3 regions of the Lysinibacillus sp. SGAir0095 genome follow, and region 1 is predicted to be linked to each of the others. Evidence: riboswitches for the same ligand, from Rfam matches in the RefSeq annotation. Region 1 holds a riboswitch; each other region holds the start of a gene.
What was found. Region 1 has a riboswitch for thiamine pyrophosphate ahead of thiM (hydroxyethylthiazole kinase). Riboswitches for the same ligand answer to the same signal wherever they lie in the genome.
Positions count from the first base shown of each region.

Region 1 (10,507 bases):
ATGATGTCTATTGCCCTTCGCTTTATACCGACATTAATGGATGAAACAGATAAAATTATGAAAGCGCAAATGGCACGTGGTTCGGATTTAAGTGCCGGGCCTTTAAAAGATCGTGTGAAGGCTGTTGTGCCACTTTTAGTACCGCTTTTTGTCAGTGCTTTTAAACGGGCTGAGGATTTAGCAACAGCTATGGAGGTACGAGGATATCGTGGAGGAGAAGGACGGACGCGATATCGCCAGTTAAAATGGGATTGGCGCGACACAGTATGTTTAGTTGTATTTGTCATTATGACGGCATTATTGGTATTTTACCGTAATTAGGGATAAGTTTGAGGTGACGTGATTGAGACGTTTAAAAGCAACGATTAGCTATGATGGTACTCTTTTTGCAGGGTATCAGGTTCAACCAGGGGAAAGAACTGTTCAGCTTGAAATTGAAACTGTATTATCGAAAATGCATAAAGGCGAGAAAGTTAAAATAACTGCGAGTGGTCGCACGGATGCCCGTGTGCATGCAACTGGACAGGTGATTCATTTTGATACATCGCTTTCAATTCCACTGGATCGTTATAAAAAAGCATTAAATGTCCAATTGCCTCGAGATATCCGTGTGATAGCAGTAGAGGAAGCAGAGGCTGATTTCCATGCTAGATACAGTGTAACGGGGAAACGGTATAGATACATTTGGAATTGCGAATCAGAGCAAAGTCCTTTTCGTAGACACTATACGGTTGAAACCAATGGGGTGAAGCCGAATATCGATAATATGCAGGCTGCTGCACAATATATTATCGGTACCCATGATTTCTCATGCTTCTGTGCGGCGAATACAAGTGTAGTAGATAAAGTTCGTACTGTTCATTCATTGAACTTCTCCTGGCAGGGAGAAGAGCTTCATATGGTCATAGAAGGTAACGGCTTTTTATATAACATGGTACGAATCATTGCCGGTACCTTGTGGGAAGTTGGTATAGGGAAGAAAGAAGCAGGAGACTTAAAGAAAATTGTTGCTTCAATGGATCGCGGAAATGCGGGTAAAACCGCACCACCACAGGGTCTCTACCTTGAGAAAGTTTTCTATAAAAATGAGACATAGAACGCCCAAAATCTGGTCATACACGTACTTAGATATGTGTGCTAAAATAAATAAGCAACACGTCCAGGTGTGTTGCTTTTTTTCTTGACTTATGTGTAAATATATTATAAGATGACATATGGTATTTTCATTACCACCACAAATAAGCCCCGAAACTTATAAGTGTATACTAATGAAAAATAACGGTAATCGAATCGATTAGGAGGATATATAAATGCGTACAACATTCATGGCTAAAGGTCACGAAGTAGATCGTAAATGGTTAGTAGTTGACGCAGAAGGTCAAACGCTTGGACGTTTAGCTTCTGAAGTAGCTGCTATCTTACGCGGTAAACATAAACCAACATTCACACCAAACGTAGACACAGGTGACTTTGTTATCGTAATCAACGCTGACAAAATTCATTTAACAGGTAACAAATTAGAAGGTAAAATTTATTACCGTCACACTCAATTCGCTGGTGGTTTAAAACAACGTACAGCTGGCGAAATGAAAGACAAATACCCAACACAAATGATCGAATTAGCAGTTAAAGGGATGCTTCCTAAAAACTCTTTAGGACGTAAAATGTTCGGTAAACTTAACGTTTATACTGGAGCAGAACACCCACATGCAGCACAAAAACCGGAAAGCTATACGCTTCGCGGATAATTATTAAGAGGAGGATATACCCTTGGCACAAGTTCAATATATCGGCACAGGTCGCCGTAAAAGCTCAGTAGCTCGCGTACGTTTAGTACCAGGCGAAGGTAAAATTGTTATCAACAACCGTAGTATCGAAGAGTACTTACCATTCGAAACTTTACACTTAATCATCAACCAACCATTAGAAGCAACTCAAACTAAAGGTAGCTATGATGTATTTGTAAACGTAAACGGTGGTGGATTCACAGGTCAAGCTGGTGCAATCCGTCACGGTATCGCTCGTGCGTTACTATCAGTTGACCCAGATTTCCGTCCAGCACTTAAATCTGCAGGTTTACTAACTCGTGACCCACGTATGAAAGAACGTAAAAAATACGGTCTTAAAGGTGCTCGTCGTGCGCCTCAGTTCTCAAAACGTTAATTTTGGCGTTTCAAGACTCTCAAAGCATTTGCTTTGGGGGTCTTTTTTTATGGAAATGAGGTTTTAAGGACGATATATTTTTTCATTGTTAATGGTAAAAATCACCTAATATTTCAAACAAATATAGATTTTTCATTAATTTCGTGTAATATAGAATTTAATTAAATGTTTTGCAGGGGGACACGATTCGTGTTGAGAAGGTTAAACCTGACCCTTAGAACCTGATCCGTTAATACGGGCGTAGGGAGCAACGTACAAATTATCTATGTGCTTGTATGCTCTCCTTTTTTCGAGGAGAGCTTTTCTTTTGCAAAATTACTTTAATTGCGGGGGGACACATTCGTGTTGAGAAGGTTAAAACCTGACCCTTAGAACCTGACAGTTAAGACTGACGTAGGGAGCAATCAAGGGTGTAGTCTACCTTTTTTTGGCCTTTACTATCTAAAGTAGAGGCTTTTTTGCTCTTGGAATCACTAAAAGGAGGACAAGGAGATGCATTTTTTGAAGAAATTTCAAACAGAATCAGATGGACAAGGACAAAATGCCATGCATGCAACAAAACTAGATGGAAGAGGTGAGAGGCTATGCTAACGAAAATTAATCACGCAAAACCACTTGTTCATTGTATAACGAACTATGTTGTAGCGAATTTTACAGCCAATGGTTTACTGGCTATCGGGGCTTCACCAGTAATGGCAGATGAAGTAGAAGAAGTAGGAGATATGGTTTCGATAGCAGGTGCTTTGCTTTTAAATATTGGGACAGTCAATACCCGCACCAGTGAGGCAATGCTTGTTGCCGGGAAAAAGGCAAATGAATGCGGTGTGCCAGTTGTTCTAGATCCTGTAGGCGTTGGGGCAACACCCTTCCGTAAAAATGTCGTTATGCAACTCCTTGAACAGATTAAGATCGATGTACTTCGTTGTAATGAAGGAGAGCTGGCTTCAATCTACGGTGTCGCATGGGAGTCTCGTGGTGTCGATAGTGGCAAGGGTGATATGGACACAATCCAAGTGGCAAAAGAGGTTGCAAGGAAGTACAAATGCATCGTTGTTGTAACAGGTGAGGCTGATCTAGTGACTGATGGGGAAGACATTATACAAGTACATGGCGGAAATGTATATGCAACCCGTGTGACTGGAACAGGCTGCTTATTAAGTGCTATTTGCGCAGCAGTATTAGCAAGTAGCGAGCAACCAATGCAGGATTTGGCTTCTACGTTAAAACAATATAAAGAAGCAAGTGAACAAAGTGGCAAAGAGTTAGGGACATTCCAGTTCAAATTCATTAATACACTCCAAAAATTAGCGGAGGGATGCCAATGATAGCCTTATCAATTGCCGGTTCAGATTCTGGAGGAGGCGCGGGAATTCAGGCCGATGTCAAAACATTTCAGGAGCTTGGTGTATTTGGTACCACAGCCATTACATCCCTCACAGCACAAAATACACTTGGCGTCCATGGAATTTCTGAAGTCGCACCTGCATTTTTGAAACTACAATTAGATGCTGTACTATCAGATTTTAATGTTCAAGCAGTTAAAACAGGCATGCTCTTTTCTGCTGAACTCATTGAGATTGTAGCAGATGTGATGAAAGGACAAAATATTCCCCTTATCGTTGATCCAGTCATGGTTGCCAAAGGAGGAGCGAGTTTATTGCAAGAGGAAGCAGTGATGGCGCTAAAAACAAAATTACTTCCGCTGACGACAATTTGTACGCCGAACATTCCCGAAGCAGAGACACTTACAGGGATGTCTATATGTAATGCCAAAGATATCGAACTAGCAGCGAAAAAGCTATTGGCAATGGGCGTGCAGTATGTAGTGATGAAAGGAGGTCATTTAGCTGGAGAATTTGCTGCGGACACTGTTTATTGGAACGGTGGTTTCTTTACAATGATGACACCACGTGTCCAAACGAAGGATACGCATGGTACCGGGTGTACCTTTTCAGCAGCCATTACAGCGGGTTTAGCAAAAGGGTTAACGATAGAGGAGGCCATTATTGAAGCAAAGAAATTCATACATTTAGCCATTTCTATTCCTTTATCGATTGGAAATGGACATGGCCCGACAAATCATTTTGCGTATAAGAGGGCAAATGGGCATTGCGAGGTAATAGTCCATGAATCGTGACAGCTTAAATGTGTACTTTATAATGGGGACACTAAATTCTTCGGAACCACTAGAAACGCTAGAAAAAGCACTGAAAGCAAGGATTACGTGCTTCCAGCTTCGTGAAAAGGGAGAAGGCAGTTTAACTGGTGAAGCACTTGAGTCATTTGCACGTGCATGCCAGAAGCTTTGTAAGGCATATGGCGTGCCATTTATTGTGAATGATGATGTCGAACTGGCATTAAAGCTAGATGCTGATGGTATTCATGTTGGGCAGGATGATCTGGCAATTACCGAATTTCGGGCAAGAGCGAAAAATAAAATCATCGGTGTATCTGTACATAATGAACAGGAGATGGAGCTAGCTGTTAAAAGTGGTGCAGATTATGTGGGTATTGGTCCCATTTATGCAACGAAATCCAAAACAGATGCACAACCACCTGCTGGAGTTGATTTTTTGCAAAAGGCAAGAAGTCAGTATCCCAATTTTCCGATAGTAGGGATTGGTGGAATCAATGAAAAGAATGCAGCTGAAGTTCGTTCAAGCGGTGCTGATGGAGTATCTGTCATTTCAGTCATTTGTGAAAGTCCAAATATAGAAAAAACAATTCAGGCTCTAAGTGGGGGAAATGGGAATGAAACTAAATGAACAAACTGTGTTGATAACAGGTGCAAGTAGAGGTGTTGGTGAAGAACTTGTTAGAGCATTTGTAATGGAAGGGGCAAATGTCGTTATTAACTATTATCAGAGTCAGGAAAAGGCTGAGGATTTGGCCAAAGAGTTAGGGGATAAGGTAATTGCTTTGCGAGCAGATATACGGAATCGTCAAGAAGTCATCCAAATGGTGGATTCAGCGAAACAATACTTTAATACACCTATCACAACGGTTGTAAATAATGCACTGATTGATTTTGAGTTTAATCCGCTTACACAAAAAAATGCCTTTGAGCTCAGCTGGGCTGATTATAATAAGCAATTCGAAGGAACAATTCAGGGTGCTCTAAATAGTGTTCAAGCCTGTCTAAATGATATGAAGGAACTTGGCTTTGGGCGGATTATTAATATAGGGACGAATCTTTTTCAGAATCCTGTTGTAGCCTACCATGAATATACGACCGCCAAAGCGGCATTAGTCGGCTTTACTCGTAATATGGCCAAAGAGTTAGGTGCTTATGGTATTACGGTGAATATGATGTCTGGGGGGCTTCTAAAGCAAACTGATGCAAGTAAAGTGACAACAGCAGAAGTTTTCCAAATCATTGAATCTTCTACACCGTTGCAAAAGGTTACAACTCCGAGAGAATTAGCAGATGTTGCCCTATTTTTTGCTTCACCGTGGGGGCGAGCAATCACAGGACAAAATTTGGTGGTAGACGGTGGACTTGTTATGGATTAGGTAAGGCATCTTTTCTAACTAACATCTATTTTCAATCTACAGAAGGTAAATAAGTATAGCAATAACGTATCAATCAATATTAGAGCACATTTTCTTATGAAATGTGCTCTAAATAATTGCGGGGTTGCTAAATATGTGTTGCAGTCATCATCTCTTGAATTTTTTCAACTAAGTTAAGTTCGAGGAAACCATTCCCTTCAGAGCTTTTACGATTTCCTATTGGTAAAGTTCGTTTAATAAGCTGCGCATAAATTTCCGCTTCACTTAAAGAACGACCAAACTCTTTTTCACTTAAAATAATTAGCAGTGCTATAGCCCCGGCAATATGAGGAGTAGCCATGGATGTGCCGGAAAGAGAAGCATATTTGCTTCCTAAGTAAGTAGAAACAACTTCTACTCCTGGAGCAACCAAATCTATTTCTTCATTTGTATTCGTAAAAGGCGCGAGCTTTAAGTTATTATCAACTGCTCCAACTTGAATGACCTCATTGTATTTACCGGGATAAGAATACTCAAATGTATCTTCACTACTATCCCCTTCGTTACCAGCTGCGACAACAACTGAAATATCTTGGCTAACTGCGTTTTGAATGGCTTTATGCATTTCAGGAACATCTTCAGGACCGCCAAGAGACATTGAAATGACGCGTACTCGTTCTTGCTCGGGTCCACGCCACTCTACTGCATAATTAATGGCATTGATAATCCACTCATAATCTCCAGACCCTTGTCCAGTTAATGCTTTTAAACTTAGGATTTTTGCTTTAGGAGCTACTCCAACAACCCCTTCATTATTTAAGGTAGCGGCGATTGTTCCTGATACGTGGGTACCATGGCCATTATTATCTTCAAATATATTAGGATCTCCATCATAATCGGGAGTAAAGTTTTTCCCGTCGATAATTTGATCTTTGAGGTCGGGATGATCTGTTTCAATACCTGTATCAATAACTGCAATTACAATGCCTTCACCTTGATGACTATCTTCCCAAATTGTAGGTGCTTGAATTAAATCGACTCCTTTTGGTGTTTCGTTTGTGTTCTCGACAACCGACTCAATAGTGTAAGGAATTAATTTGACTTGTAACGGTTTTTGAATCATTTTCATCCGCTCCTTTTATTAAATTCGGAAGTTACTAGTTAGTAATTTCTCCCTTATTTATATTAGTTCAACATACAAATTTTACATTCCTTCTTCTACTATTAATTTATAAAAAATGTATATTATTTCCTATGTTGAAGGATGGTTTTTTGCATCCATTCTCATGTAAGAACATGTTTAAGCCTCTTTTGGGACATGATAGATAGAAAGGAGGGAATGATAATGGCAAGAAGAAATAGAAATAAAATTCTAGTTCCTGAGGCTCGTCAAGGACTCGATCAATTAAAGGCAAAAGTTGCTGGCACAACCGATCCAGAACAAGCCAAATATGAAATTGCAGAAGAAGTAGGGGTTCCATTAAAAGAAGGTTATAATGGGAAGCTAACTTCTGAACAGGCAGGAAAAGTCGGTGGCAGACTAGGCGGCAGCATGGTAAAAGAACTTGTAAGAATGGCTCAAGAGAATTTAAATAAAAATCAATAAAAATTGAATCTCTCTCCATAGTTTTGGTGGGAGATTTTTTATATGAAAATGTCTACTAAACGAATAGTTAAAACACGAAGTTAAATACTATAAAAAACATTAAAGGAGTTAATTGCGTGGATTTTCATTGGATATGGAAGGCTATATTGATTGTGATTGGAGGAACGCTAATACTCAGAATTGCTGGAAGAAAATCAATATCGCAAATGACATTAGCTCAAACAGTGATCATGATTGGACTGGGTTCGTTATTAATACAACCCGTTGCGGGTGAAGATGTTTGGACGACACTTTTGGTAGGAATCACGTTAGTCTTAACATTAGTAGTGGTGGAGTATATTCAACTGAAGTCTGATAAAGTTGAAAAGTTCATTACAGGCAAATCGAAAATATTAATCGAAAATGGGTCATTACATGAACAAAATTTAAGAAAATTAAGGATTACGGTCGATCAACTTGAAATGTCTTTAAGACAGCAGAGTGTAAAAGATATAAAAGACATACAATATGCAACGTTAGAACCGAATGGACGTATTGGTTACATTTTAAAAGAAGAAGCACAACCTGCCTCTAAAAAGGACATTCAATTAGTGCAACAAGAAATTCACCAATTAGCTCTTCTGATGAATTCAAATTTAGCAAATCAAATTCAATTCTCGGAGCAATCGAAAAATGATCAGCAGCCCAATTTATTCACAGAGGTGGAGAATAAACCACATAAATCAAATCAACCTAAGCATTTACAGTAACCCGGGAAATAAAAAGACTAAATAATTTCCTAAGACTCATAAAAAATACAGAGACCATACAAGTTAAGCCTCTGTAATTAGGTTATAAAATTTTAAATGGATTTTTCCATTCCATTAAGACACCGAAATTTAAAGATTCTTCATCCTCTAAATAATTAGCGACTACTGCAAGTGGCATACGCCCGCATTTCAATAAAAATGAAATGACCGGATCATATAATTCGCCACTTACTACTTTCTCAATATATCCATCGGCTGACATGTTTTTTGCATGCTTATGATAACCAGGCATTCTACCTCCGCCAAGAAGGCGTTCCAATCCCTTTTCAACCACAACATGGTACATGGCCTGCATCATAATTTTGCCAAGCCCTAAAGAACGAAAAGCTGGTCGAACACTAATATCGACAATGTAGAGTGTATTTCCGTTCGTACTATGATTGTTAATATAGCCACTGTCTGTTGCTTCATCCCATGTGTGATTTGGATGAGCTGGATCAAAATGTGTACAAACGCCTGTTAAGGAACTGACAACCTGCCCATCAATTTCAATACATAAAGCCCCCTCGGGGAATAGTGTAACATGATTCGTTAGTTGTTCTTTATTCCACCATAGTTCAGAAGGGAAGGGTGGTGGAAAGCATTCCCTTTGAATATCAATCAATTCATCAAAATCATCTTTAGAATAATTTCTTACAGCGATACGAACAGGTTTACCCTTATCAAATAATATTTGTTCACTTCGGTACAAGGATACACCTCGCTTTCTTAAAGTTATCCCGCAACAGATAAAGTAAAACAGCTTTTATCTCCAATCTGTATAAAGGTCAATACGACGATCTCTCCATGTTGTAACAGAACCTTTTTCGCGTACTTTTTCAAGTAGTTCAATATCAAGGTCGGCTGTCACTAACATATCGTTGTTAATTTCCCCTTCAGCTAAAAGCCCTTTTGGAGGGAATGGTACATCGTTTGGTGTAATGATTGCTGCCTGGCCGAAGTTTGCTCTCATAAAGTCAACAGTTGGCAATGCTCCGACTGTTCCTGTTAAAACTACATATACTTGGTTTTCAATTGCTCGAGCATGACTTGTGTAGCGAACGCGATGGAAACCATGACGATCATCTGTACAAGATGGGCAGAAAATGACATCTGCCCCTTTAGCTTTCGCCATTCGGACAATTTCAGGGAACTCAATATCATAGCAAGTTAAAATAGCAATTGTGCCTTTCTCAGTTTCAAATACCTCTAAGCCTTCCCCAGCAGACATGTTCCATTCGTGTACTTCAGTGGGCGTAATATGAAGCTTTGCCTGAGTGCCAATTCGTCCATCCGGATAGAATAAATGGGCTGTATTTCGTAGCTTCCCATCCACATTTACCACATGTGTACCAGCGATAATATGGATATTGTATTGTTTGGCGAGCTGAGTGAACAATTCGTGGTACTGTTCAGTAAATGAAGGCAGGTCATTGATAGTTAGTGGTTTGCCATTTTCCCCTTTTATGGAAAGTAATTGGGTAGTAAAAAACTCAGGGAACAAAATAAATTCGGTTTCAAACTCTAATGCAGCCTTAATATAGTGTTCGCTTTGCTTTGCAAAATCTTCAAATGACTCAATTGTATGAAGATGATATTGAACTGCCGAAACTCTTAATTTCATAGACAACCCTCTTTATAAATTTATTTGATGACTCTATTATAAAAAAATTTCTTCTTGATGTATTTAAATACGTATTAAAAAATTCCTGCTTAATTTAAGTTAAATAATATTGTAAATCTGTATACTTATGTATACAATCGTATACGAGGGGTGATTTTTTATGAAAAACGAATCAAATGAGAAAAACCGGGAAGAAGAGATGATGAATCGAAAAGAACGCCACGATCGACGTGGAAGAGGGCACCATGGTGCCAAAACATTTAGACGCGGAAGAGCACTGGCATTTTACGAAAAACTAATAGTGAGACGAGATACTTTAAAGCAACAATTAGAATCACAAGAACTAAAATCCATCCAACAAGTGATTGCAGGGGAACTAAAAGCGACAGAAGCAATTATGAATGATTTTAAAGCAGCCTTTGAGCTGGATGAAATTTCGAACACCCACTCTGTAGAGGAAGATCCTACAGAATAAATGTTACTTTTGCAAAAGGCAAAATTTAATTTAGTTATAGTGAGATAGAAAGAAGGTACTTCATGCAATCGGTATTATCCTTGAAAAGGTACTTAAAGCCATATATGGCCTTTGCAATCATTGCTCCTTTAATGATGCTGCTGGAGGTGGCAATGGATTTGGTGCAGCCAACAATCATGCAGCATATTATCGATAATGGAATTGCTAGAGATGATACATCCTATGTCATCCAGATGTTTGGGCTAATGATTTTATGCGCGGTAATAGGTTTAGTTGGAGGAGCAGGCTGCTCTATTTATGCGTCCAAAACTGCGATTAACTTTGCAGCAGATATTCGAGCAGATTTATATGAAACGATA
Region 1 covers NZ_CP028083.1:3,949,780-3,960,286, reverse strand. The annotation lists gene C1N55_RS19455 (energy-coupling factor transporter transmembrane component T family protein) at 1-321, shown strand, start outside; gene truA (tRNA pseudouridine(38-40) synthase TruA) at 344-1,096, shown strand; gene rplM (50S ribosomal protein L13) at 1,311-1,748, shown strand; gene rpsI (30S ribosomal protein S9) at 1,771-2,163, shown strand; TPP riboswitch at 2,328-2,427, shown strand; TPP riboswitch at 2,482-2,580, shown strand; gene thiM (hydroxyethylthiazole kinase) at 2,748-3,488, shown strand; gene thiD (bifunctional hydroxymethylpyrimidine kinase/phosphomethylpyrimidine kinase) at 3,485-4,300, shown strand; gene thiE (thiamine phosphate synthase) at 4,290-4,928, shown strand; gene C1N55_RS19420 (3-oxoacyl-ACP reductase) at 4,915-5,676, shown strand; gene C1N55_RS19415 (S8 family peptidase) at 5,804-6,778, opposite strand; gene C1N55_RS19410 (alpha/beta-type small acid-soluble spore protein) at 7,001-7,261, shown strand; gene C1N55_RS19405 (DUF421 domain-containing protein) at 7,378-8,010, shown strand; gene C1N55_RS19400 (GNAT family N-acetyltransferase) at 8,093-8,761, opposite strand; gene C1N55_RS19395 (carbon-nitrogen hydrolase family protein) at 8,816-9,673, opposite strand; gene C1N55_RS19390 (2-keto-3-deoxygluconate kinase) at 9,834-10,148, shown strand; gene C1N55_RS19385 (ABC transporter ATP-binding protein) at 10,211-10,507, shown strand, end outside.

Region 2 (10,507 bases), 460 kb from region 1:
TACACTATACGCAAGTAACTAAAGGTAGGTAAACTAATCATGTCCGTAATCAATTTATTAAACGAAACATTACAAAACAAATGGAATTATGAAACAACAATGAAGGTTCAGGACGAAATGATTCCAGCAATGCTCGAGGGCAAAGACGTTGTGGCAGAATCTCCAACAGGATCAGGCAAAACATTGGCATATGTACTACCAATATTAAATAAAGTAGATGGTAGCAAAAAACAAACACAGGCCCTAATTGTTGCTCCCTCACAAGAGCTGGCAATGCAAATCGTTGAGGTTATTCGTGAATGGACTGCAGGTTCAGACATAACAGTACAGCAACTAATCGGGGGCGCTAACTCTGCTCGCCAAATTGAAAAACTAAAGAAAAAACCAACAATCGTTGTTGGAACACCAGGACGTTTAAACGAACTAGCAAGAGCAAATAAATTAAAGCTAAAAGAAATTCAAATCGTTGTACTAGATGAATGTGACCAATTATTAAGTCGTGAATACCGTGTAACTGTTAAATCCTTTATCGAAGGGGCGGCTTACGGAAGACAGGTGGTAGTGGTTTCTGCAACGATTACAGAAGAAATCAAGCTAGTCGCAAGTCGTTTGATGTTTGAACCAATTCATATCGAGATTAAACCTGAAGACATGGTTCAAGTTGGGAAGGTAGAACATTCCTTTATCAAGGTAGATGAGCGAGATAAAACGGATATGCTTCGTAGACTTGCCAATATCGAAGATCTACATGGATTAGCATTTGTAAATAATATCGATCAAGTACTAATGAAAGAAACGAAATTAAAATATCGTGATGCAAAAGTTGTAACACTTCATTCCGATATGAAAAAAGAAGAACGTAAAAAGGCATTAGATGCATTTAGAAAAGGGGAAGCTCGTATACTAATTGCCACTGATATTGCTGCTCGTGGATTAGATATTGAAGGGCTAACACATGTGATTCATGTGGATGTTCCACGTACAATCGAACAATATACACATCGTTCTGGCCGAACTGGACGTGCCGGAGCAGATGGTGAAGTACTAACGTTGCTTTCTTACAAAGATGAAAAGGACTATAAAAAGCTAACACGAGAAATGAAGGTAAAAGCAGTTCAAAAAGTTTGGAATATGGGGAATATCGTGGAAGGTAACTCAAAAACAGTTACACAAAAGAGAGGGAATTAGGATGACTTTTGAGGAGAAATTAGAGCAATATGCCGAATTAGCAGTAAAAATTGGCGTGAACATTCAAAAGGGGCAATATTTATTAATCAATACTTCTACAGATACACTCGAATTTACACGTATCGTCGTAAAAAAAGCTTATGAAGCTGGGGCAGGTAGAGTTCAGGTCAACTTGACAGACCCTGATATTACACGTTCATTTTATGAATTCGGTGGTGAAGAGGAATTTAGCAAGTTTCCGAAATGGACTGTTGCTCAAAGACACGAATTGATTGAACGAAAAGGTGCACTTTTATGGATTGATGCGGAGGACCCGGATTTACTGGCAGGAATTCCTTCCTCACGCATATCTGCGCAGGAGAAAGCGTCAGGTACAGCATTAGTTCGCTATCGCAAAGCCATTATGAACGACGAAATTGCTTGGTCAATTATTGCAGTTCCATCTAAAAAATGGGCTGCAAAGGTGTTCCCGGATTTACCTGAATCGGAGCAAATGCCTGCTTTATGGGAAGCAATTTTCAAAACAGTTCGCATTGGTGAGGGTGATGCTGTGAGTAATTGGGTACAACATATTGAGACATTACAAGATCGTGCAGCTCAACTTAACAAGATGAAAATTTCAAAACTTCATTATAAAGCACCTGGAACGGACTTAACAATTGAGCTTCCCGAAAAGCATTTATGGATTTCTGGCAGCAGCAATACTCCGCAAGGAACAACATTCATTGCCAATATGCCAACTGAAGAAGTGTTTACTTTACCTGCTAAATATGGGGTAAATGGGGTTGTAAGTAGTACGAAGCCTTTAGCATATCAAGGGAATATTATTGATCAATTCTCTTTAAAGTTCGAAAAAGGTAAAATTGTTGAAGCACGTGCTGAAGTAGGAAATGATTTACTGCAAGAATTAATCACTTCAGATGAAGGGTCTTCCTTCTTAGGTGAGGTGGCCTTAGTTCCACACAAGTCGCCGATTTCAGAATCAGGAATTTTATATTACAACACTTTATTTGATGAAAATGCCTCAAACCATCTAGCAATCGGTGAAGCATACCCAACATGCTTTGAAGGTGGTCAAGATCTTGAGGAAGGCCAATTAGAAGCTCTAGGGATTAACGTGTCAATTACTCATGTTGACTTCATGATAGGTAGTGGAGAAATGGACATTGATGGTATATTGCCAGATGGAACAGAGCAACCAATCTTCCGAAAAGGGAATTGGGCATTTTAATGGTGGCCCAACGAAAAGTTGAGTAATAACCAAAATTTACATTGAAAATACGACTGATTTTTACGAATGCTTGTTCGTAGAAATCAGTCTTTTTTTATCGAAAGATGTTATAATAGAAAAAACATTTCAAATGGAGGTTTTAGTGTAATGAAACTATTTCATACTGCTGATTGGCATTTAGGAAAGCTGGTACAAGGTGTATATATGACGGACGACCAACGCTATGTATTGGAGCAATTTTTGCAAGCTATTGATGAAGAACAACCAGATGCTGTAATTATTGCTGGCGACTTATATGACCGTGCACTTCCTCCGGTGGAAGCTGTTGATTTATTGGACGAGATATTAGCAGAAATCGTGTTGAAACGTAAAGTGCCTGTGCTAAGTATTGCGGGAAATCATGATAGCCCGACGCGACTTCAATTTGGAAGCAAATTGATGAAGGAAACGGGCTTGCACATTTCGGGAGATATAAAGAATCTAGAACCTATTATTCTAAATGATGGGTTTGGAGATGTTCATTTCCATTTAGTACCTTTTGCTGAACCTTCTACAGTGAAAAGTTTATTTGAGGACGACTCCATTAGTACCCACGATGATGCGATGAAAAAAATAGTAGAAAAGATAGAAGAAAAGATGGACAACTCCAAAAGACATGTATTTATTGGACATGCCTTTGTAACCCCGTATGGTGAAAAAATAGAAAATACTAGTGACTCAGAGCGACCATTAGCAATTGGCGGATCGGAGTGTGTAAGTGCGGAATACTTTAATTCATTCCATTACACAGCACTGGGACATCTGCATAAAGCACATTATGTGTTAAATGAAAAAATCCGCTATTCAGGATCACCTTTAAAATATTCGTCTTCGGAAGAGAATCATGAAAAGGGTTATTTAATTGTAGAGTTAGACCAAGAAGGACAAGTTTCAATCGAGAAGCGTCCATTTAAACCAAGAAGAGATTTAAGAATTGTTGAAGGCTCCATTCAAGAGATATTAAGAACACCTGTAAACGAGGATTATGTATTTGTTCGATTAACCGACAAAACGCCAGTGGTAGGTGCAATGGAGCAAATTCGTACAGTTTATCCAAATGCAATGCATGTCGAGCGTAAAGCACTTCCAAGAGAAACAATTGAAGGGGAAGCAGCTATTGTTCGAAGAGAGCAGTTGGATGACTTCAGCCTATTTAAGGCTTTCCATAAAGAAATAGTAGGACAGGAGCCAAGTGAAATAGCTCAGCAATTGTTTGAAGAGGTTTTACAGGAGCTGCTAAGTGAAGAACGTGAAACGAAAGAGGTGGTAGCAAGATGAAGCCAATTAAACTAACAATGAGAGCTTTTGGGCCATATAAAAGTGAGGAAGTTATTGATTTCAAGGAGCTAAAAGACAACCGATTATTTGTCATTTCAGGTTCTACAGGAGCGGGCAAAACAACGATCTTTGATGGCATTTGCTTTGCTTTATATGGCTTTGGAAGTGGACAGGATCGTAAAGAGACGAAAACATTAAGAAGTGACTTTGCCGAAGATTCAGTTCACACTGCGGTTGAATTAGTGTTTGAGATCCATGAGAAAACCTACCGTGTTTTACGCCAGCTTTCACATGTAAAGGAAGGGCGGAAAACAGCTACCGGGGAGAAATATGAGCTGTTTGAATTGCAAAATGATGGACAAGAAGTAGCTTCGGTGGAACGACAAAGAGTAACGGATATCAATCAAAAAATTGAGGAACTTATTGGATTATCTTATGATCAGTTCAATCAAATTGTCATGCTTCCGCAAGGGGAATTCCGTAAGCTATTAACCTCGCAATCAGATAATAAAGAAGAAATCTTACGTAAAATTTTCAAAACCAATCGTTATGGTGAAATGACTCAAAAGCTTGAGGAAAAGAAACGAAAAGCAGAGACAGAATTAGATCGTGCCCGTACTTTGAAAAATAGCTATATCGCTCAAATTGAAGGAACCTTGCCAAAAAGAGATTCCTTATTGTTTGCTGTCTTAGCGCAAGAGTCAAATGTCTATCAAATTCAAGATGCACTGGATGAGGAAATTAATTATTATAAAGAAAAAATTGTAGAAGACAAAAAACTCTATGCCAAAGCCGTTAAAAAACATGATGAACAGTACAATCTATTTGTACATAATAAGGCAATAAATGACCGAATTGATAACTATGAAAAGAAAAAGCAAAAGCTTAAAGAATTAGAACAACAAAAACCAATTCACGAACAAATGAAAAATGAATATGAAGCGGCCATTCGTGCGAGCAAGATTCAGCCATTAAATCAACAATGCCATGCATTACACAAAGAAAAGGTGGAAAAGCAAAGCCATTTAGAAAGTGTAAAGCAAAGCTTAGAAGTGGCTAAAAAGAATCTGTCGGAAGCAAATATAGCGTTTGAGATAGAGAGTGCTAAACAACAGGAACGTGATCATGCAGCTCAACATTTAAATGATCTTCAAAAATTATTACCGCGTTATGAACAAATTGAAGCATTAAGCAAAAAGGTTCAGTCTCTACAGCTTGCTGAAAAGGACGCTCGAACTGCTTTAGCAAAAATTGAGCAAGAGTTTAATGGGGAAAAGGAAAAAGATGTTCAGCTTAACCAGCTAATCGAACAGCTAGAAGAGAAAACGGAAAACTTCAAGGAGCTTCTAGAACAGCAAAGTAACTTAAAAGAAGTGATTAACCTATTTTCAAACTATAATCAGTTGAAAAATGACTTGAATGGCCTACAAGCGAATGCAAATCAAGTGGAAAAAGAATACGAGATTGCACAAGAAACTTACGAATTAGAAGAAGGAAAATGGCTAACGAACCAGGCATCACGACTAGCAGCTAGTTTAGTTCCTGGGTCACCTTGTCCTGTCTGCGGCAGCAAAGAACATGGGCAGATCCTTGCTGAACATACTGAGATTGTTGATGAAGCAACTATTAAAAAGTTAAAGGCAAGTCTTGCCGAAGTTGAGCAAAAGAAGTATAGAGATGAAGCAAATATAAGCGCCCTTAAAGCAAGAGTAACTCAATGTGAACAAGAGCTTGAAAGACATCATGCAACACCAGAAAAAGAACAGCAGTTTGTTCAACAGTTCAATAATTTGAATCTAACAATTGAGCAACTGAAAAATGACGATGCAAAACTAGTAGCCTATAAAAAGAATCAAAAACAGTTGAAATTAGTACTTGAACAATTAGAAGGAAGACAAAGACAGCTAGAAGGAAAACACCATCAAACGAAAGAACAACTTTTAAAGGAAAGTACAGTTTTAACAGAACAGCAAAAGTCTATACCAAGTGAATTACAGCATATTTCACAATTACACAAGGCAATTGCAGATTCTGAACAGCATAAGCTAACTTTATTTTCTCAATGGGAAAAGGTGCAAAAGCATTTACATGAGGTGGAGAAGTATGTTGCTACAACAGAAGAAGTTGTAAACCAAACAGCAAAACAAATTGAGAATCTTGAAGAAAAGCTTCACCGAGCAAAAGAAGAGTTTAAACGGGCAATGCATGAAGCTGCCTTTGAGAACTATAAGCATTTTGAGTCTGCTATTCGAGATGATTTCCAAATTAATCATCTCCAGAATCAATATATGGAGTTTTCGAAAGTGCTTCATACAATAATTACTCAAGTTGAGCAAGAGAGTGAAGAGCTGGAAGGAAAAGAAAAAGTAGATTTAGCAAAAATTGAAGAGGCGTTAAATACATTAAAGCTCGAATATGAAAATACGCTTCAAACACTTAATCGCTCACTCGAATATGAACGCCAAGCCATAGACTTCTCCGAGAAATTAGATCACGTTGCAGATAAGATATTCCAGCTTGAGGAGATGTCTAGTCAAATAATCGATTTATACAATCTATTGCGCGGTCAAAATGGTAAAAAAATATCCTTTGAACGATATGTACAAATGGGTTATTTAGAACAAATTACAGAAGCGGCCAATATTCGATTAAAAAATCTATCAAATGGACAATATTATTTACAATGTTCAGATAGACAGGAATCCCACGGACGCCAAAGTGGTTTAAGCCTAGATGTGTACGATACGTATACAGGTCAATCGCGAGATGTTAAATCGTTATCCGGTGGAGAGAAGTTTAATGCTTCCTTATGTCTGGCTCTAGGAATGGCGGATGTAATTCAAAGCTTCCGAGGGAATGTGAAAATCGATACGATGTTTATCGATGAAGGTTTTGGCTCCTTAGATGAAGAATCCCTAATGAAAGCAATTGATACATTGATTGATCTTCAAAAATCCGGACGAATCATTGGCGTTATCTCACACGTATCCGAGTTGAAAGCAGCAATTCCTGCCATTTTACAGGTCGAAAAATTAAAAGAGGGCTATAGTAAAACGTCCTTTCTGCTTAAGTAAAAAACGGCGGAGACCTTAGTAGTCTCTGCCGTTTATTTTATAGCCTGTCCTTGATGATTTTTTCTTATCCATTACTTTTTTGATTATGGGATATACAATTGGTGCCACCTTCATAATCGTTTTTATGGTTTTTCCCAATTTCATAGATAATGCACTCCTTCACCTTTATAAGAACTATACCCTTAAAAGGTACTTTAGAAACCTACCCGGAAAACTCGATAGGCTTGAACTAAATTCCAAATGATCACTCCGATCGTGATAGCAAAATAAATTCCCATCAAAATGAACATCTTCATAATGTATCCGTTCATATTGTCATAGTTCATAGAAAATACGCCGATTAACCCCAAGATAACTAAAAGAATAGAAAGAACTGTGGGAATGGAGTGTGATAGCATTGCGCGTTTTGCATGGTACTTTACTTCTTTATCTTTAATGACGAAGTAAACGATAATAGGCAATAAAAAAGGTGCAAACAATAAACTAACATAACAAATGGCAGAAAGTATTTTATTATTATTTTCCATGTATTCACCTCGTTATAATTTTTAATTATATATGGAAGTGATTGACAATATAAAGGATTCGTATTCATATTCTAGTTGAAAAAAACATATAGTTTGATACAATTAGTAATGTTCTAACAATTAAACAAAATGTATTTACCACAAGGGGAGCTGATGAAGTCAGCTGAGATTATGCACTTGTTGCATTAACTCTTTGAACCTGTAAGCTAGTACTTGCGTAGGGATGTGGATAGAAACCGACTCCAATTGGCGTTTAGGCTCTGTCCTGGCGCCATTTTTATTTTTGGAGAAATCTAGACTTTATATTATTAGGATTTCTATCCTTCTCTTAGGTTCCAATTGAATTAAAGAGAGGAGATTTGTTATGAACAATAAAAAACTATTAATGCTCGTTGAGATTGCGATTTTTGCGGGTATTGGTCTGGTACTGGACCAAATTTCATTTAAATTCTGGGCTCAAGGTGGCTCCATTAGCTTTGTAATGTTACCTATCCTCATCATGGCGGTGCGTTGGGGAATCTTAGCAGGTATTACCACAGGCTTACTAATTGGTGTTTTACAAATGAGTTTTGGAGCTTACATCTTACATTGGGTTCAAGCGTTACTTGATTATGGAGTAGCATTCTCAGTTGTAGGTCTTGCAGGCATATTCCGAAAACAAATTCTTCGAGCAGCTCATGAAGTTAATAAGAAAAACATTACCCTTTATATTGTATTGGGGATAGTAGTTGGCGGACTATTGCGCTACGCAGCACATGCAATTGCCGGTGCTGTTTTCTTTAGTGAATACGCAGGCGATCAAAATGTTTGGCTATATACAATAATTTATAATGGTTCTTATATGATTCCAGCAATCATCCTAACAGCCATCGTAGGTTCATTAATTTTCACTGCAGCCCCAAGACTTTTACAAACAAAATAAATGACAAAGACGACCAGAAGTAATTAAGGTCGTCTTTTTCAATTTATTAAACCGTCGAGGAAACGTATTGTTAGGGAGAGATGGAAGTGAGATGCGATTCATAAGGTGGATGAAACACATTGCTATCCCAAATTGGCTCGAGCTTCGTGTGTACTCAGGCTACTCACCTAAGGAACACTAAATCAAAATTTATATTTGTGAATTATATGTTGGCTAAAGAACGTATTATAATATTTGAATTCAAAAGCCCTTCTTCAAGATTACATGCCCAATAATTTGTTATGATTGTGGTATATTATATAGAGATATGTAAATAGGAAGAAGGAACATTTAAGATGATTGTACAAACAAGTGAAGAGTTAGCAGCGTTAAAAAAGATTGGACGAATTTGTGCTGAAATTCGTGATGCCATGAAAGCAGCAACAAAACCAGGTATTACAACAAAGGAATTAGACGAAATTGGCGGCCGTATGTTTGAAGAAGCAGGAGCAATTTCAGGTCCTAAAGGGGAGTATGATTTCCCTGGCTTTACTTGTATTAGTGTCAACCACGAGGTAGCACATGGTATTCCCGGTTCTAGAGTTATAAATGAAGGTGACATGGTAAATATTGATGTATCTGGTTCATTCGATGGCTATTTTGCAGATACAGGAATTTCTTTTGTTGTGGGAGATGGTCACCCTGAAAAAGAAAAGCTTTGTAAAGTAGCAAAATCTGCATTTGAACGAGCAATGACAAAAGTTAAAGCGGGATCAAAACTAAATCAAATTGGTAAAGCAGTAGAACGTGAAGCTAGAGATAATGGGTTAACAGTGATTATGAATTTAACTGGTCATGGTGTAGGGCGTGCTTTACATGAAAAGCCAGAACATGTATTAAACTATTTTGATGCTTGGGATACTACCATCCTGAAAGAAGGAATGGTGTTAGCGGTAGAACCATTTATTTCCGAAAAAGCGGAGCATATTGTGGAAGCGGGAGATGGTTGGACATTTATCACACCAGATAAATCCCTTGTTGCCCAGATTGAACATACGATTGTTGTTACAAAAGATAAACCGATTATTCTTACACAAATTGAGGACTAAAAAAGAATCCTGGCACTTGAGGTTATTTCAAGTGTACAGGATTCTTTTTTATTAGGAACAGGCCCACAATCATAACGCCTGCTAAGAATAGAGCTGCTGTCGTAACTAAAAGTTCGTCAAAACCGTTTTGAACTGCAATTCCGATATAACACCATATAAACACGGCTGGATAGGCAATATCAAAATGATGAAATCTCAGATGTAGTGCAATGGCTGTTCCAAAGGTCATTAGAATCACGGCCCAAAGAGCATTACTTATTCCAAAACCTGACCATTGATATTCTACTAAAAGGTAACAGCAATTTAAAATCAGTAAGAAGGTTGACCAACTAAAGTAAATCGAAACGGGTATTCGTATTGTAAGCATCTCTTTTTTCAACGGATAAGAATAATAAAGTACGAATAACGTTACAACTTGTATGAATAAAAGTACAGTTGATAAAACGAAATAATCGCTATGCCAGCTCCAAAGTGTGGCAATTTGAAGAATCACTACGACTATGAACAATATCGTTTGAAAATTCGTAATAAAGAGGTCAGTCCGTCGGTACTTGATATAGTGATAAATCCAAAGGAAAAGAGATATGAAAATAATAATCCATATGTAGTAAACATAATTTGCTGGTGCAAATAATAATGGCAATCGATTTATGATATCTATTGTTGAATGCCCATTTAATTGTAGCCAAAATGCATTTAGTGTAAAGAGTGTGGCTACAATGACCGAAGTAAATAATAAGATTAGTCGACTCATTCATTCCTCTCCTTTCTATAAAATTATATACATTAACAAAGCTTTGAACAACATTTTCCATTAACATACAATAATAATAAAGATATTTAGGAGTGAACGTGATGCAAAGAATTGAAGCTCTAGACTTAAATATAACAATCGATAAATAAGAATACAAAAAAGAACTAGAAAAGCTCCAATATGAAATGCTTAATATTCAACAATTTCTCTTAAAAATAAATTTAGTCTAATAATTGTATTTGAATGGATGGAGAAGAACAATTGGCCCGTTTTAATGAGCGTCAAACTAATCCGATGAAGGCATGGAAATTGACCGCTGAAGACTGGCGTAATCGTGAAAAGTTTGATGAGTATGTGGAATGTGCTAATGAAATGTTTGAGAAAACGGATTCCTTTAACGCACCTT
Region 2 covers NZ_CP028083.1:3,489,964-3,500,470, reverse strand. The annotation lists gene C1N55_RS17315 (DEAD/DEAH box helicase) at 40-1,188, shown strand; gene C1N55_RS17310 (aminopeptidase) at 1,190-2,419, shown strand; gene C1N55_RS17305 (exonuclease SbcCD subunit D) at 2,567-3,736, shown strand; gene C1N55_RS17300 (AAA family ATPase) at 3,733-6,810, shown strand; gene C1N55_RS17295 (magnetosome magnetite crystal formation protein family) at 7,005-7,337, opposite strand; TPP riboswitch at 7,471-7,578, shown strand; gene thiT (energy-coupled thiamine transporter ThiT) at 7,702-8,259, shown strand; gene map (type I methionyl aminopeptidase) at 8,595-9,347, shown strand; gene C1N55_RS17280 (hypothetical protein) at 9,370-10,101, opposite strand; gene C1N55_RS20830 (polyphosphate kinase 2 family protein) at 10,363-10,507, shown strand, end outside.
Region 2: linked by a shared signal. The riboswitch ahead of thiT (energy-coupled thiamine transporter ThiT) and the one ahead of thiM (hydroxyethylthiazole kinase) in region 1 are both predicted to bind thiamine pyrophosphate.

Region 3 (10,507 bases), 810 kb from region 1:
AGATTTTCTTGAATTCAATAAAGCTCTAAGAGAGTTGAAACATGGGAAACCTGTTCGAAAAGAATTGAAGATTATTCATCCTAAAATCGGAGAGAAGTGGGTTCTATTTAAAGCCCAGCCCTTTAGAAATATGGATGGTATGCTGGAGAAAATCAATGGTCAGTTTGAGGATATAACGAGACAGAAAGAACTAGAGTTAGAACTGCAGCGAATGGCGTTCTTCGATGAGTTAACAGACATACCGAATCGAAAGATGTTAGACAGACAAATTCAAAAAGCACTCGTTCGTTCAAAGCGTCATCAGCATAATTTTTCGATTATGTTTATTGATCTTGATGATTTTAAAAAGGTTAATGATACGCTGGGACATGATGCGGGTGATCAACTGTTAATCGATGTGGTTTCAAGAATAAATCAATGTATAAGAGAAGAAGACCTGATTTCTCGAATTGGCGGTGATGAATTTATCGTAATGTTCGAAGAAACGGGTAAAGACGAAATCGAACAAATAGCAGAACGAATTATTAAGTACGTTGCCGAGCCTTATAAAATCAACGATTATAGTGCAAACATTTCCTTAAGCATTGGGATTAGCATGTATCCGAATGATGGAGAAGACAAAGAAAAGTTGATAAAAGCAGCAGATAAAGCGATGTATTATGCTAAAAATAATGGGAAAAATAACTATCAAATTTACACGGAAGACCTAAATGATGTAGAGATCAATGATAAAGGCATTTTTAATAAATGGATGGAAGTGTTATGAATTCCATATTAATAAAAACAAATAAGCAATAAAAGAGCATTAAAAAGAACCCCAATACTCAAATTCATGTTACAGTTAGAGAGAAAATTTTAAAGATGATTAGGAGAACAAAATGATTGAGGTAAAAACCTCTCCATTAAGTGATGGAGAATTTAACAGAGGCGTATTTGCTAAACAGGATATTAAAAAGGGTGAGCTTTTTCATGAGGCACCTGTTATCGCCTATCCCAACGAGCAGCATGAACACATTGAAAAAACTTTACTAGCTGACTACGCTTTTGAGTATGGGATTAATCATACGGCGATGCTTCTTGGCTATGGCATGTTGTTCAACCATTCTTATGAACCAAATGCTATCTATGAAATCAATTTTGACAATCATACTTTTGATTTCTTTGCTTATACAGATATAAAAGCTGGAGAGGAAATTCTCATTAATTATAATGGGGATGTCGATGACAAAGATCCATTATGGTTTAACAAGGAATAAGGTAAACCTTTTTAAAGTAAGATAAATAGGGATAGTAGGAGTCAAGCTTCTATTAAAGTGCGTTAATCTAAAGTAGATTGACGCATTTTTTTATGTAAAATTCTGGTTTATTCAATCTCTTTAAGGGTATCATTTCCATAATAGGAGCTATATAGGAATTGATAAGAAGGTCTTCTTATATTTTTACGCTTACAAAATATAGAAATAAGAATGTATGGTGATATTCATTTCTGATTTTTTGGTAGATAATTATATTAAAATTGATTCGATATAATAGTTATATGTTGCGTTGGGTTGAAAAATAAAAGTTGGAGGGAATTAATATGGGAAAAGTAGCGATGTCTTTGGTAGATTTAAAGGTTGAAATTGAAGCTCTACAGAATCGTATGATCGATATTGGATTATCAAAAGGGTTGACTCATCCAGATACCGTTAAATGTAGTCAAGAATTAGATGTAGTCCTAAATTACTTCCAACAAATTAACTCACAACAAAATACTTATGTTTCGTAACTAATTGCCAGTCTTTTTTGAAGATAAAATGAAAGATGTCTCAAAAGAGTACTTCAAGACATCTTCATTTCATTTAAATTCCATAAAATCTTTTTGTATTTTCATATAAAATTTTCCTTGTTTCTTCAACAGAGCGTTGTTGAAGACGGGCAATTTTTTCAATTGATTGAACCATCATTTTTGGTTCTGTTCGTATATTGGTAAAAGGTCCTTCAAAGGGCCAGGGTCCATCTGTTTCTACCATCATTAATTCAATAGGGTATTTACAAATAAGTTGTTGAATTTCATCCTCATATAAACAATCAGGCGTAGTTGAAATAAAATAGCCATTTTCTATCATCCGCTTTAATACTTTATCATCGCCCTTAAACCAATGAAAATGAGCTTTGGTCACTTGATGCTTTTCAAGTAAATCACATGCAATATGTGCATCTTCATATACGGCATGGAGAACAATAGGTTTCTTCCATTTAACAGCAAACGCTATAAATCGCTCTAGTAACTGAATATAAGGTTCATAGTCTAAAGGTTCTTGACACTCTACTTTCTTATAATAAGGTAATCCGACTTCACCAACTGCCACCATATCGTCTACATGCTCTTCCATCCATGAAAATAACTGCTCGATTTCCTCAAATGAAGGAATGTCCTGCTCGGGATGAAAACCGAAAGCTGATTTTATGCGGTTATCTACTAGAGAAAGGCCATGATTTCTGATGCAAGAGGCCAAGTCAAAGGACACAGCCACCAAAGCTTCCACATGATGTACCCTAAGCCCGTTTAATATCTCATCAATATCTTTCTCTTCATAATGGTCAAGGTGGATATGTGCATCAATCATCATTGGTGATTTCCTCCTTCATGTACTTGAAAATTTGTCGCTTTAATTGGAAGAATTCATTTGCTTCGAGTAAACGCTCATCTCTTGGACGTGAAAAGGGGACAATGATTTCTGCTTTTACATGTGCCGGCCTTTTGGATAAGACATAGATACGGTCTGCTAAAAATAATGCTTCCTCAATACTATGAGTAATAAACAAAATAGATTTTCGGTTTTCTTCCCAAACAGAAAGCAGCCATTTTTGCATCTTGATTCGCGTAAATTCATCTAATGCTGAAAATGGTTCATCTAAACAAAGAAGGCTTTGTTTGCTGAGCAACGCTCGAATAAATGCGATTCGTTGCTTCATCCCTCCGGATAATTCACTTGGATAGGAGGATTCAAACTCTGATAATCCAGCCTTTTCAAGCAACTGTTTTGCTTCCTCATAATCTGGTTTTTCCTTCAACTCTGCTGCTAGTACTACATTTTCTAGCACTGTACGCCATGGGAATAGGGAGGGGTGCTGAGGCATGTAACTAATCGAGCCCTTTTTTCCATTTATCGTTTCACCGTTCAGCTGAATCGTTCCATAATCAGGAGTTAGAAGACCACCAATGAGCTGAAGAAGTGTGCTTTTTCCACTGCCGGAAGGTCCAAGAATGGCAACAAATTCATGGGTTTTCACCTGCAAATTCATTTTTTCTAGTACTGGTAGATGTCCAAAGGCCATGTTCAATTCAGTTATTGTAAGACTCATTTTATTCCCTCATTTCGTCCCTTAACTACTAGTTTTTCCATAAGACGGATTACCCCGAATAAGCAAATACTTAATAACATGATAAAGCCTATTGCAACGAATACGCGATCAATGCGAAATGACGATTGAGCAAGTGTCATATAAACGCCAATCCCTTTTTTGGCACCAAGCCACTCTGAAATTACAGCGCCCATTACACTGTATGTGGCTGCGATTTTTAAACCAGAAAAAATGGAGGGAAGGGCATGTGGAAGCTCCAGTTTCCAAAAGATTTGTTTATTTGTTGCCCCAACCATCCTCATATAATGCTTTAGCTCAGGTGCTGTTTGCCTAAAACCATCCATGCTTGCTACAACAATGGGGAAGAAGCAAACAAGACTAATGATAATAAGCTTAGGGAATAGACCAAAGCCAAACCAAATAATAAGTAACGGGGCCAACACGATCGTCGGGATATTTTGCGATAAAATCAAAAGTGGATAAAGGACTTCATTTACTTTTGGCAATCGATGGAGAATAGTGGAAATGGAAATTCCGACACTGCAGCCAATAACCAGACCAATAATCGATAAATAAATGGTAGCAAGTAAATGCCCATAAAAATCACTAAAGAAAGTAGTAGCCTCTATAATAACATCGCTTGGAGCAGGCAATAGCCATTTTGGTGTCTCTGTTATTCGTATGAGCAGCTCCCAAAGCAGAAATAAAAAGAGGAGGAAGAAAAGCGACCTTCCTCCATGCATACCCATCTTTTGCATTAATGATATTTCTCCGTTAATGTCTCCATCGAAATTCCAGTTGGTTGGTACAAAATTTTCATCTGAGTAATTACATTGACACTACCTAATTCAATCATTTTTTCATTCATTTTTTTTATGATAAGTAAAAGCTCTGAAAGTTCCCCCTCCATTGTTGTCTCTAAGGGCTGAACTTTATATTTCACACCAGCTGCATCGATAATTGCGATTGCTGCATCAACAAATGGGATTACATCTTCAAGTTCTTTTGTTTTTGGAATGATTTGTACACTAATTAATGAATTTGCCATTTTTATTCTCCTTTTTCCGGTAGGAATTCATTTGTAAATGCTGTTTCAGGGGTAAATTCACCTTCTAAAACACCGTTTTCTTTCATCCAATCCGCATAATTTTGCCAAACTTCAAGTTTTTGCTCGCCAAAGCGCGGTGCATCATCCTGATATTTGTCTGCAAGCCATTTTTGACTTTCTAGTACAAGCTCAGTATCTAATTCAGGAGCTGCTTTAGAAAGGATAGCTGCTGCATCCTCCGGGTTTTTAATTGCAAATTGATATCCTTGAGAGGCTGCCGTTACAAAGGCTTTCACCGTTTCCGTTTTTTCTTCAATCATATTTTCGTTTGTTGCAAGGACTGGAGTATAGTAATCCAGTTTTTCACTATAGTCTGTTAAATACACCATATTGATGTCTTCTCCCCGAAGTTCAGCTTCAATGCCTGTCCACGCGTAATAAATCCAAGCAAAATCAATTCCTTGATTAGCCATTGTGAAAAAGTCGGCATTACCCGAATTGACGATATCTAGCTTATCGATATCTGCTTTTTCAGTGTTCATTAGTGTTTCCAACACGGCTTGTTCGATAGGGGAGCCCCAACCGCCATATACTCGATTTTCAAAATCCTTTGGCGAATCAATATTTTTGTCTGCTGGTGAGGCAAAACCGGATGTATTGTGCTGAATCACAGCTGCAATGGATACGATAGGGACATCCTGTGTTCGAGCGAGCGTAATCGATTCTTGGTAGCTTACACCAAATTCTGCTTTACCTGAAGCTACAAGCTGATCGGCACCTGCATCACCTGGTTGAATGATTTCAACTTCTAAACCTTGTTCTTCAAAATAGCCATTTTCTTTGGCGACATAAAGTCCAGTGTGGTTCGTGTTAGGTGTCCAATCCAACACAACGGTTACTTTTTCTAAATTTTCCTTCGGTTGCTCGTTAGAAGCGTTCGAGTCTGTTTCTGTTTCGTTCGATTGGCAGCCAACAAGCGCGAAAACTGCCATCATTACTAAGATGTAAAGTCTTTTCATGGGAATCCTCCAATAGAATGAATTAATCCATAAAAAGAAGAAATAAAAAACGCCCAGGATCAAAATCATCCCAGACGTAACCAACATTCATTTCAACATGAAAGAAAATCAAATTGAAGCCAATGTTCCCTACGCTGGTGTTAACCAAATCAGGTTCAAAGGGTTAGTATCATACGGATACAGTCTCAGCTGGCTAAACCAGCCCCCCTACATTCTTCTTGATATGAACTTACATTTCCTATTTTAGACATAATTGTGATAAAAGTTCAATATTATTCTAAAATATGATAGAGAATAATAGAATTGGCGGCAAACTTCTAGCGTCAGCCCGAACATAATTAGAATTCTAAGTGTTGACCATGTTACAGGAATAGAAGAGTTTTGATATAATTAAAAAAGAGAATCTATAGCTTAAAAAGAAATAACTTAGGAGAGAAAAACAGTGCCAATAGCTATCATTATATTAGTACTCGCCATCGTATTGGCAGTTTATATTAGTCGCAACAAGGCCACGAAAAAAAAGCTTTTAATATGGGGTGTAGCGGCCATCGTTGCCATCGCACCTTTACTGTCTTGGATTGCGGGGATTTTATTTGGGATGGATGAAGGGGACGGTTTTGTAGGATTTACAGTGATGATCTATAGCTTTGTTTTACTGGAAGTTATCGGATTTGTTCTTGTATATCTCGGCATTTTTAAGAGAATGAGAAGATAAGTGTTTCTACAAGTTTAGAAGCACTTTTTCTTTTGCAAATCTTTGTGAAAGATTTTATTGTAATCCGGTGTAAATAGAATTAACATGAATTTAAAACTTGGAAGAGGAGATTTTATGACACTAGAAATTACATTTCGCGACGCCACATTAGAAGATTTACCGAAAATTGTAGAGATTTATAATTCAACGATTTCAGGCAGAATGGTCACAGCAGACACTGAGCCGGTAACGGTTGAAGATCGATTGAAGTGGTTCCATGAGCATACCCCTTCTAAAAGACCTCTATGGGTAGTGGAAACAAGTGGGGAAATCTGTGGATGGGTTAGCCTTCAAGACTTTTATGGAAGACCTGCCTATCAAGCAACTGCAGAGGTTAGCATTTACCTAGATGAAAATTTTAGAGGACATGGCCTTGGAAAAACAGTATTATCCAAAGTAATAGAGGTCGCGCCAAGCTGTGGAGTTGAGACTTTACTAGGTTTCATCTTTGGCCATAACGAACCAAGTCTTCGCTTATTTGAAAAATTTGGCTTCGATAGATGGGCGCATCTCCCGGAAGTGGCTACTTTGGACGGAGTAAAAAGAGATTTAGTAATTTTGGGAAAGAAACTATAAAATTAAATAAAGTACTATATTTCAATTAAAAAGAGTTGTCTCAAACTACATATGAGGCAACTCCTTTTTTTGTTGAACAAATAGCAGAAGAAATTTCTTTGGAAAACTAATGTAATTTGTAGTTAACTTTTTGTATGGTTCAACATACAATATGTATAACAAACTTTACATGATGTAAAATGAAGTATACATGGGAGGTGAAGAGATGACCTATCAAGAAAAGAAGAGCATCGTATCATTGATTAGTGCCATCCTTATTTTTGTATCCTATTGCTTGTATATGTACCCGCGTTACCCTGAAGAGGGTCTGGAGTCGATGGAAACCTTTCATTATTGGAGTTCTTTCGTACTTATTCTGACAGTGTTTTCAATCGTGGCACATATTATCATCAGTATTCTTTTTAATATTGTCTTTAGAATGACAACAAAAGAGAGGGAACCAAAATTTGCAGATGAACTGGATAAGTTAATCGAATTAAAAGCGTTCCGGAATTCATTTTTTGTGTTTATCTTAGGCTTTATTCTTGCCATGGGTTCACTGATTATCTATCAGCCATTACAGGTGATGTTTGTTATCCTAATTGCTTCTGGATTCATATCTGATGTAACTGGATCTGCTACAAAACTATATCACTATAGGAGAGGAGTATAAGATGGGCAAAAATCTTGTCGGCAATCACATACGAAAATTACGATTCAACCATGACGAAATGACACAGCAGCAATTGGCTGACAAGGTGGGTGTAACAAGGCAAACAATCGTGTCTCTCGAAAAGGGAAATTACTCGCCATCTCTAGAACTGGCATTTCGTATTGCTAAATCCTTTAATTTACCATTGGAAGAAGTATTCTTCTATGAAGAGGAAACAAAGTAGAAGAACTTTGATTGATAGGGTTTACCGTTTTGATTTTATTCGACAAAGGGGATAATAGATGAGTTCAGATAAGAAAACGGCAAAAATTGTAGGAGTTCTGTTTTTACTTGCAGCCATTACGGCGGTAATTGGTCTTAATTTATATGATCCTATATTAAATGGAACAGACTATCTAAATAGAGGCACCGAACATGCAAACCAGGTAATACTAGGTGCAATTATGGAGTTGATTCTTGTGGTTTCAGTAGTTGGTACTGCAACAACAATGTTTCCTATTTTAAGAAAGTATAATGAAACCATAGCTCTTTGGCATGTTTGTTTTAGGTTCCTTGAAGCTGTTATCATCACTGTGGGGATAATAAGCGTTCTTTCACTATTGACGATAAGTCGGGAATTTGTTGCAGGTGGATCTCAGAATGCTGCCTACTATCTAGCTTCAGGGACTCTTTTAAAAGCGATACATGACTGGACATTTTTACTTGGCCCTCTTTTCATGCTTGGTATAAACACAATAATGTACAGTTATATATTTTACAAGACTAAGCTGGTACCTAGATTCATATCAACGCTGGGTATAACAGGAGCAATACTAGTTTTCATTTGTGCTTTCTTAGTCATGTACGGTGTATTTCCACAAGTTTCACTATGGGGTGGAATTTTTGCGTTACCAGCCATTTGGCTTATCGTTAAAGGGTTCAATAAATCTGCTATTGCTTCCATATCTGTTCAATCAGAACACGACCAGATAGCATAAACCTTTTAAAGATAGCCAAGGATATAAAGCTCACTAGCGAAAATTTGTTTTATGGCAGGCTATAAAAACGGTGATTTTTTAGGGGAAAATGCGCCTCCAATTGTTAGTTACATCTAACATTGGAGGTGCATTTTTATATTCGTCAATTTCCCTCTGAAGGAGAAATAAATAGAGAGCAGCTGAAGTTTTTTGCGTAATATCCAACTCTAATTTTATATGTACATAATAGTCGGAAAATTTGGTATACTGATAAACGATTCCCTTTCTTTGGAAATATAGTAGTTTTATAGAAACAATATTAATAGGAGGTTATCTATGTGGAAGCTGTTAAAGAATGATTTGATTATAGAAAAAACAAATAAGAAAAATATAATTGCTTGTATCGTAGTGGCAATATTCGTTTTTGGACTATTTTATTATGTGAAAGTTGAAAATTCACAAAAACTTATAGATGAAAAGGCAAGTGAATATCAATCTGTCGCATCAGCCCTGACAAAGTTTCAAACGGCAGATGCCATGGATTACGGGAATGGGAGCGATTTGTATTATAACTTGCTCCAACAGCAACGCCATGTTGTGAATCAAAGTATGGCTCTAAAAATAGACCGTCCACAGTTATATTTGGATACGGGTATTAAGCTGGCAGAGTTAAGAGCAAATGCTTTTGAATTAGAAGGCTATGAAAAGGTTGCGACGAATCTTCCGACAAAAACAGAGAATCAATTGGATTCCATACTCTATGAATTCATGGACAAAACAGGAATCTTGGTCTCACAGGAGGCGTTGTCCTTCTTTCCATTTCTCGTAAATCTATTTATGATGCTAGGTTCTTTTTGGTTTATTTTTATCAGTATTTTTTCATGTGGAATTTTAATTGAAGAGTTTCGTCATACTTCATTAATAAAAGGATATCCTGTTTCCTTTGATCAATATGTGCTGGCAAAATCTACTTCAGCAATGCTCATTGTCTGTATTTTTATAGTAGAAATAATTATTTGTAGTTTGCCCTTCATCTACTTTTATGGGGTAGGGAACCCAAAGTATCCGATTGCTATTTATGATGGCAGTTTCAAAGTAATCACAACTTTCGAATACATAGGAATTGCCTTAGTCTATATGATTTTTATATCGATTTTTACCATTTTGTTATCCGTTATTCTAAATGTGATATTAAGAAATATGTATTTAACTTTGTTTGTTCAATTGCTGTTGTTTATTGCTCCTTCTTTATTTCCAGCGTTAGTTAGCCTTGTTCCATTTAATCCATTTAACTATATGAACTTTACTAATCTATTAAATGGACAAAGCCTCGAGCTTGCAAAGCCAATCGGATTAGAAATAAGCCATGGGTTAATCTATCTCGGAGTCAGTATTGTGCTGATGCTGATTGCTGTAAAGCTATTCTTTACTACTGGAAAACTAAAAAAAGTATAGGAGGGGAACTATGCGAGCCTATTTTAAGTTTGAATTTATTCAATTTTTGTTCAATAAGAAGAATATCGCCATCTATGTCATTCTACTGTTTTTTGCATGCTTCTACGCATTGAAAATTGCGCCATCCTATGACCCGATTGAGAAGGTTGATAGAGATGAGATTGAAGCAAGATTCCTAACAAGGGAAGATTTTCTTAACAACGTAGTCATTGATGAGAATACATATCCTTTAACACAATTTGCTGCTGCCATTTTTCCTGAATGGAATGAATATGATCAACAACGGTTGGATGCCTTAGATGACAATGATATGAAGAAGTACGCAGAGGCAACTTATAAGTGGTATGAGTACTCGGATTTTATGATTTTTAGAAATGGGAAGGGGTTTCTTTATTACAATTCCCGTTATTATACTGCAGGAAACCTGTATGCAACTGAAGATGGACATTATGCCTATATGTATTCTGCTAGTCGTTTTAAAGGTTATGCCGATGGAAGTTCTGATCTATCGATAAATGTTTTCGAGGAAAGGACGGCTTTGCAAACATTGCAACGGCTACTCCATGGATATTTACCTTTGATTCTTTTAATCGGTTGTATTCTCTTTACTGCTGATATCGTATTAAAAGATAAACGGAATCCAACGTTAATAAAGGGGTTCCCCATATCAATCTGGAGTAGGCTTCTTGTAAAAGGTGG
Region 3 covers NZ_CP028083.1:617,306-627,812, forward strand. The annotation lists gene C1N55_RS03095 (sensor domain-containing diguanylate cyclase) at 1-766, shown strand, start outside; gene C1N55_RS03100 (SET domain-containing protein) at 879-1,256, shown strand; gene C1N55_RS03105 (aspartyl-phosphate phosphatase Spo0E family protein) at 1,580-1,768, shown strand; gene C1N55_RS03110 (TatD family hydrolase) at 1,842-2,612, opposite strand; gene C1N55_RS03115 (ABC transporter ATP-binding protein) at 2,602-3,348, opposite strand; gene C1N55_RS03120 (ABC transporter permease) at 3,345-4,106, opposite strand; gene C1N55_RS03125 (thiamine-binding protein) at 4,106-4,396, opposite strand; gene C1N55_RS03130 (ABC transporter substrate-binding protein) at 4,399-5,415, opposite strand; TPP riboswitch at 5,525-5,634, opposite strand; gene C1N55_RS03135 (hypothetical protein) at 5,858-6,130, shown strand; gene C1N55_RS03140 (GNAT family N-acetyltransferase) at 6,245-6,745, shown strand; gene C1N55_RS03145 (hypothetical protein) at 6,951-7,397, shown strand; gene C1N55_RS03150 (helix-turn-helix transcriptional regulator) at 7,399-7,620, shown strand; gene C1N55_RS03155 (DUF4386 domain-containing protein) at 7,679-8,374, shown strand; gene C1N55_RS03160 (ABC transporter) at 8,690-9,808, shown strand; gene C1N55_RS03165 (ABC transporter permease) at 9,819-10,507, shown strand, end outside.
Region 3: linked by a shared signal. The riboswitch ahead of C1N55_RS03130 (ABC transporter substrate-binding protein) and the one ahead of thiM (hydroxyethylthiazole kinase) in region 1 are both predicted to bind thiamine pyrophosphate.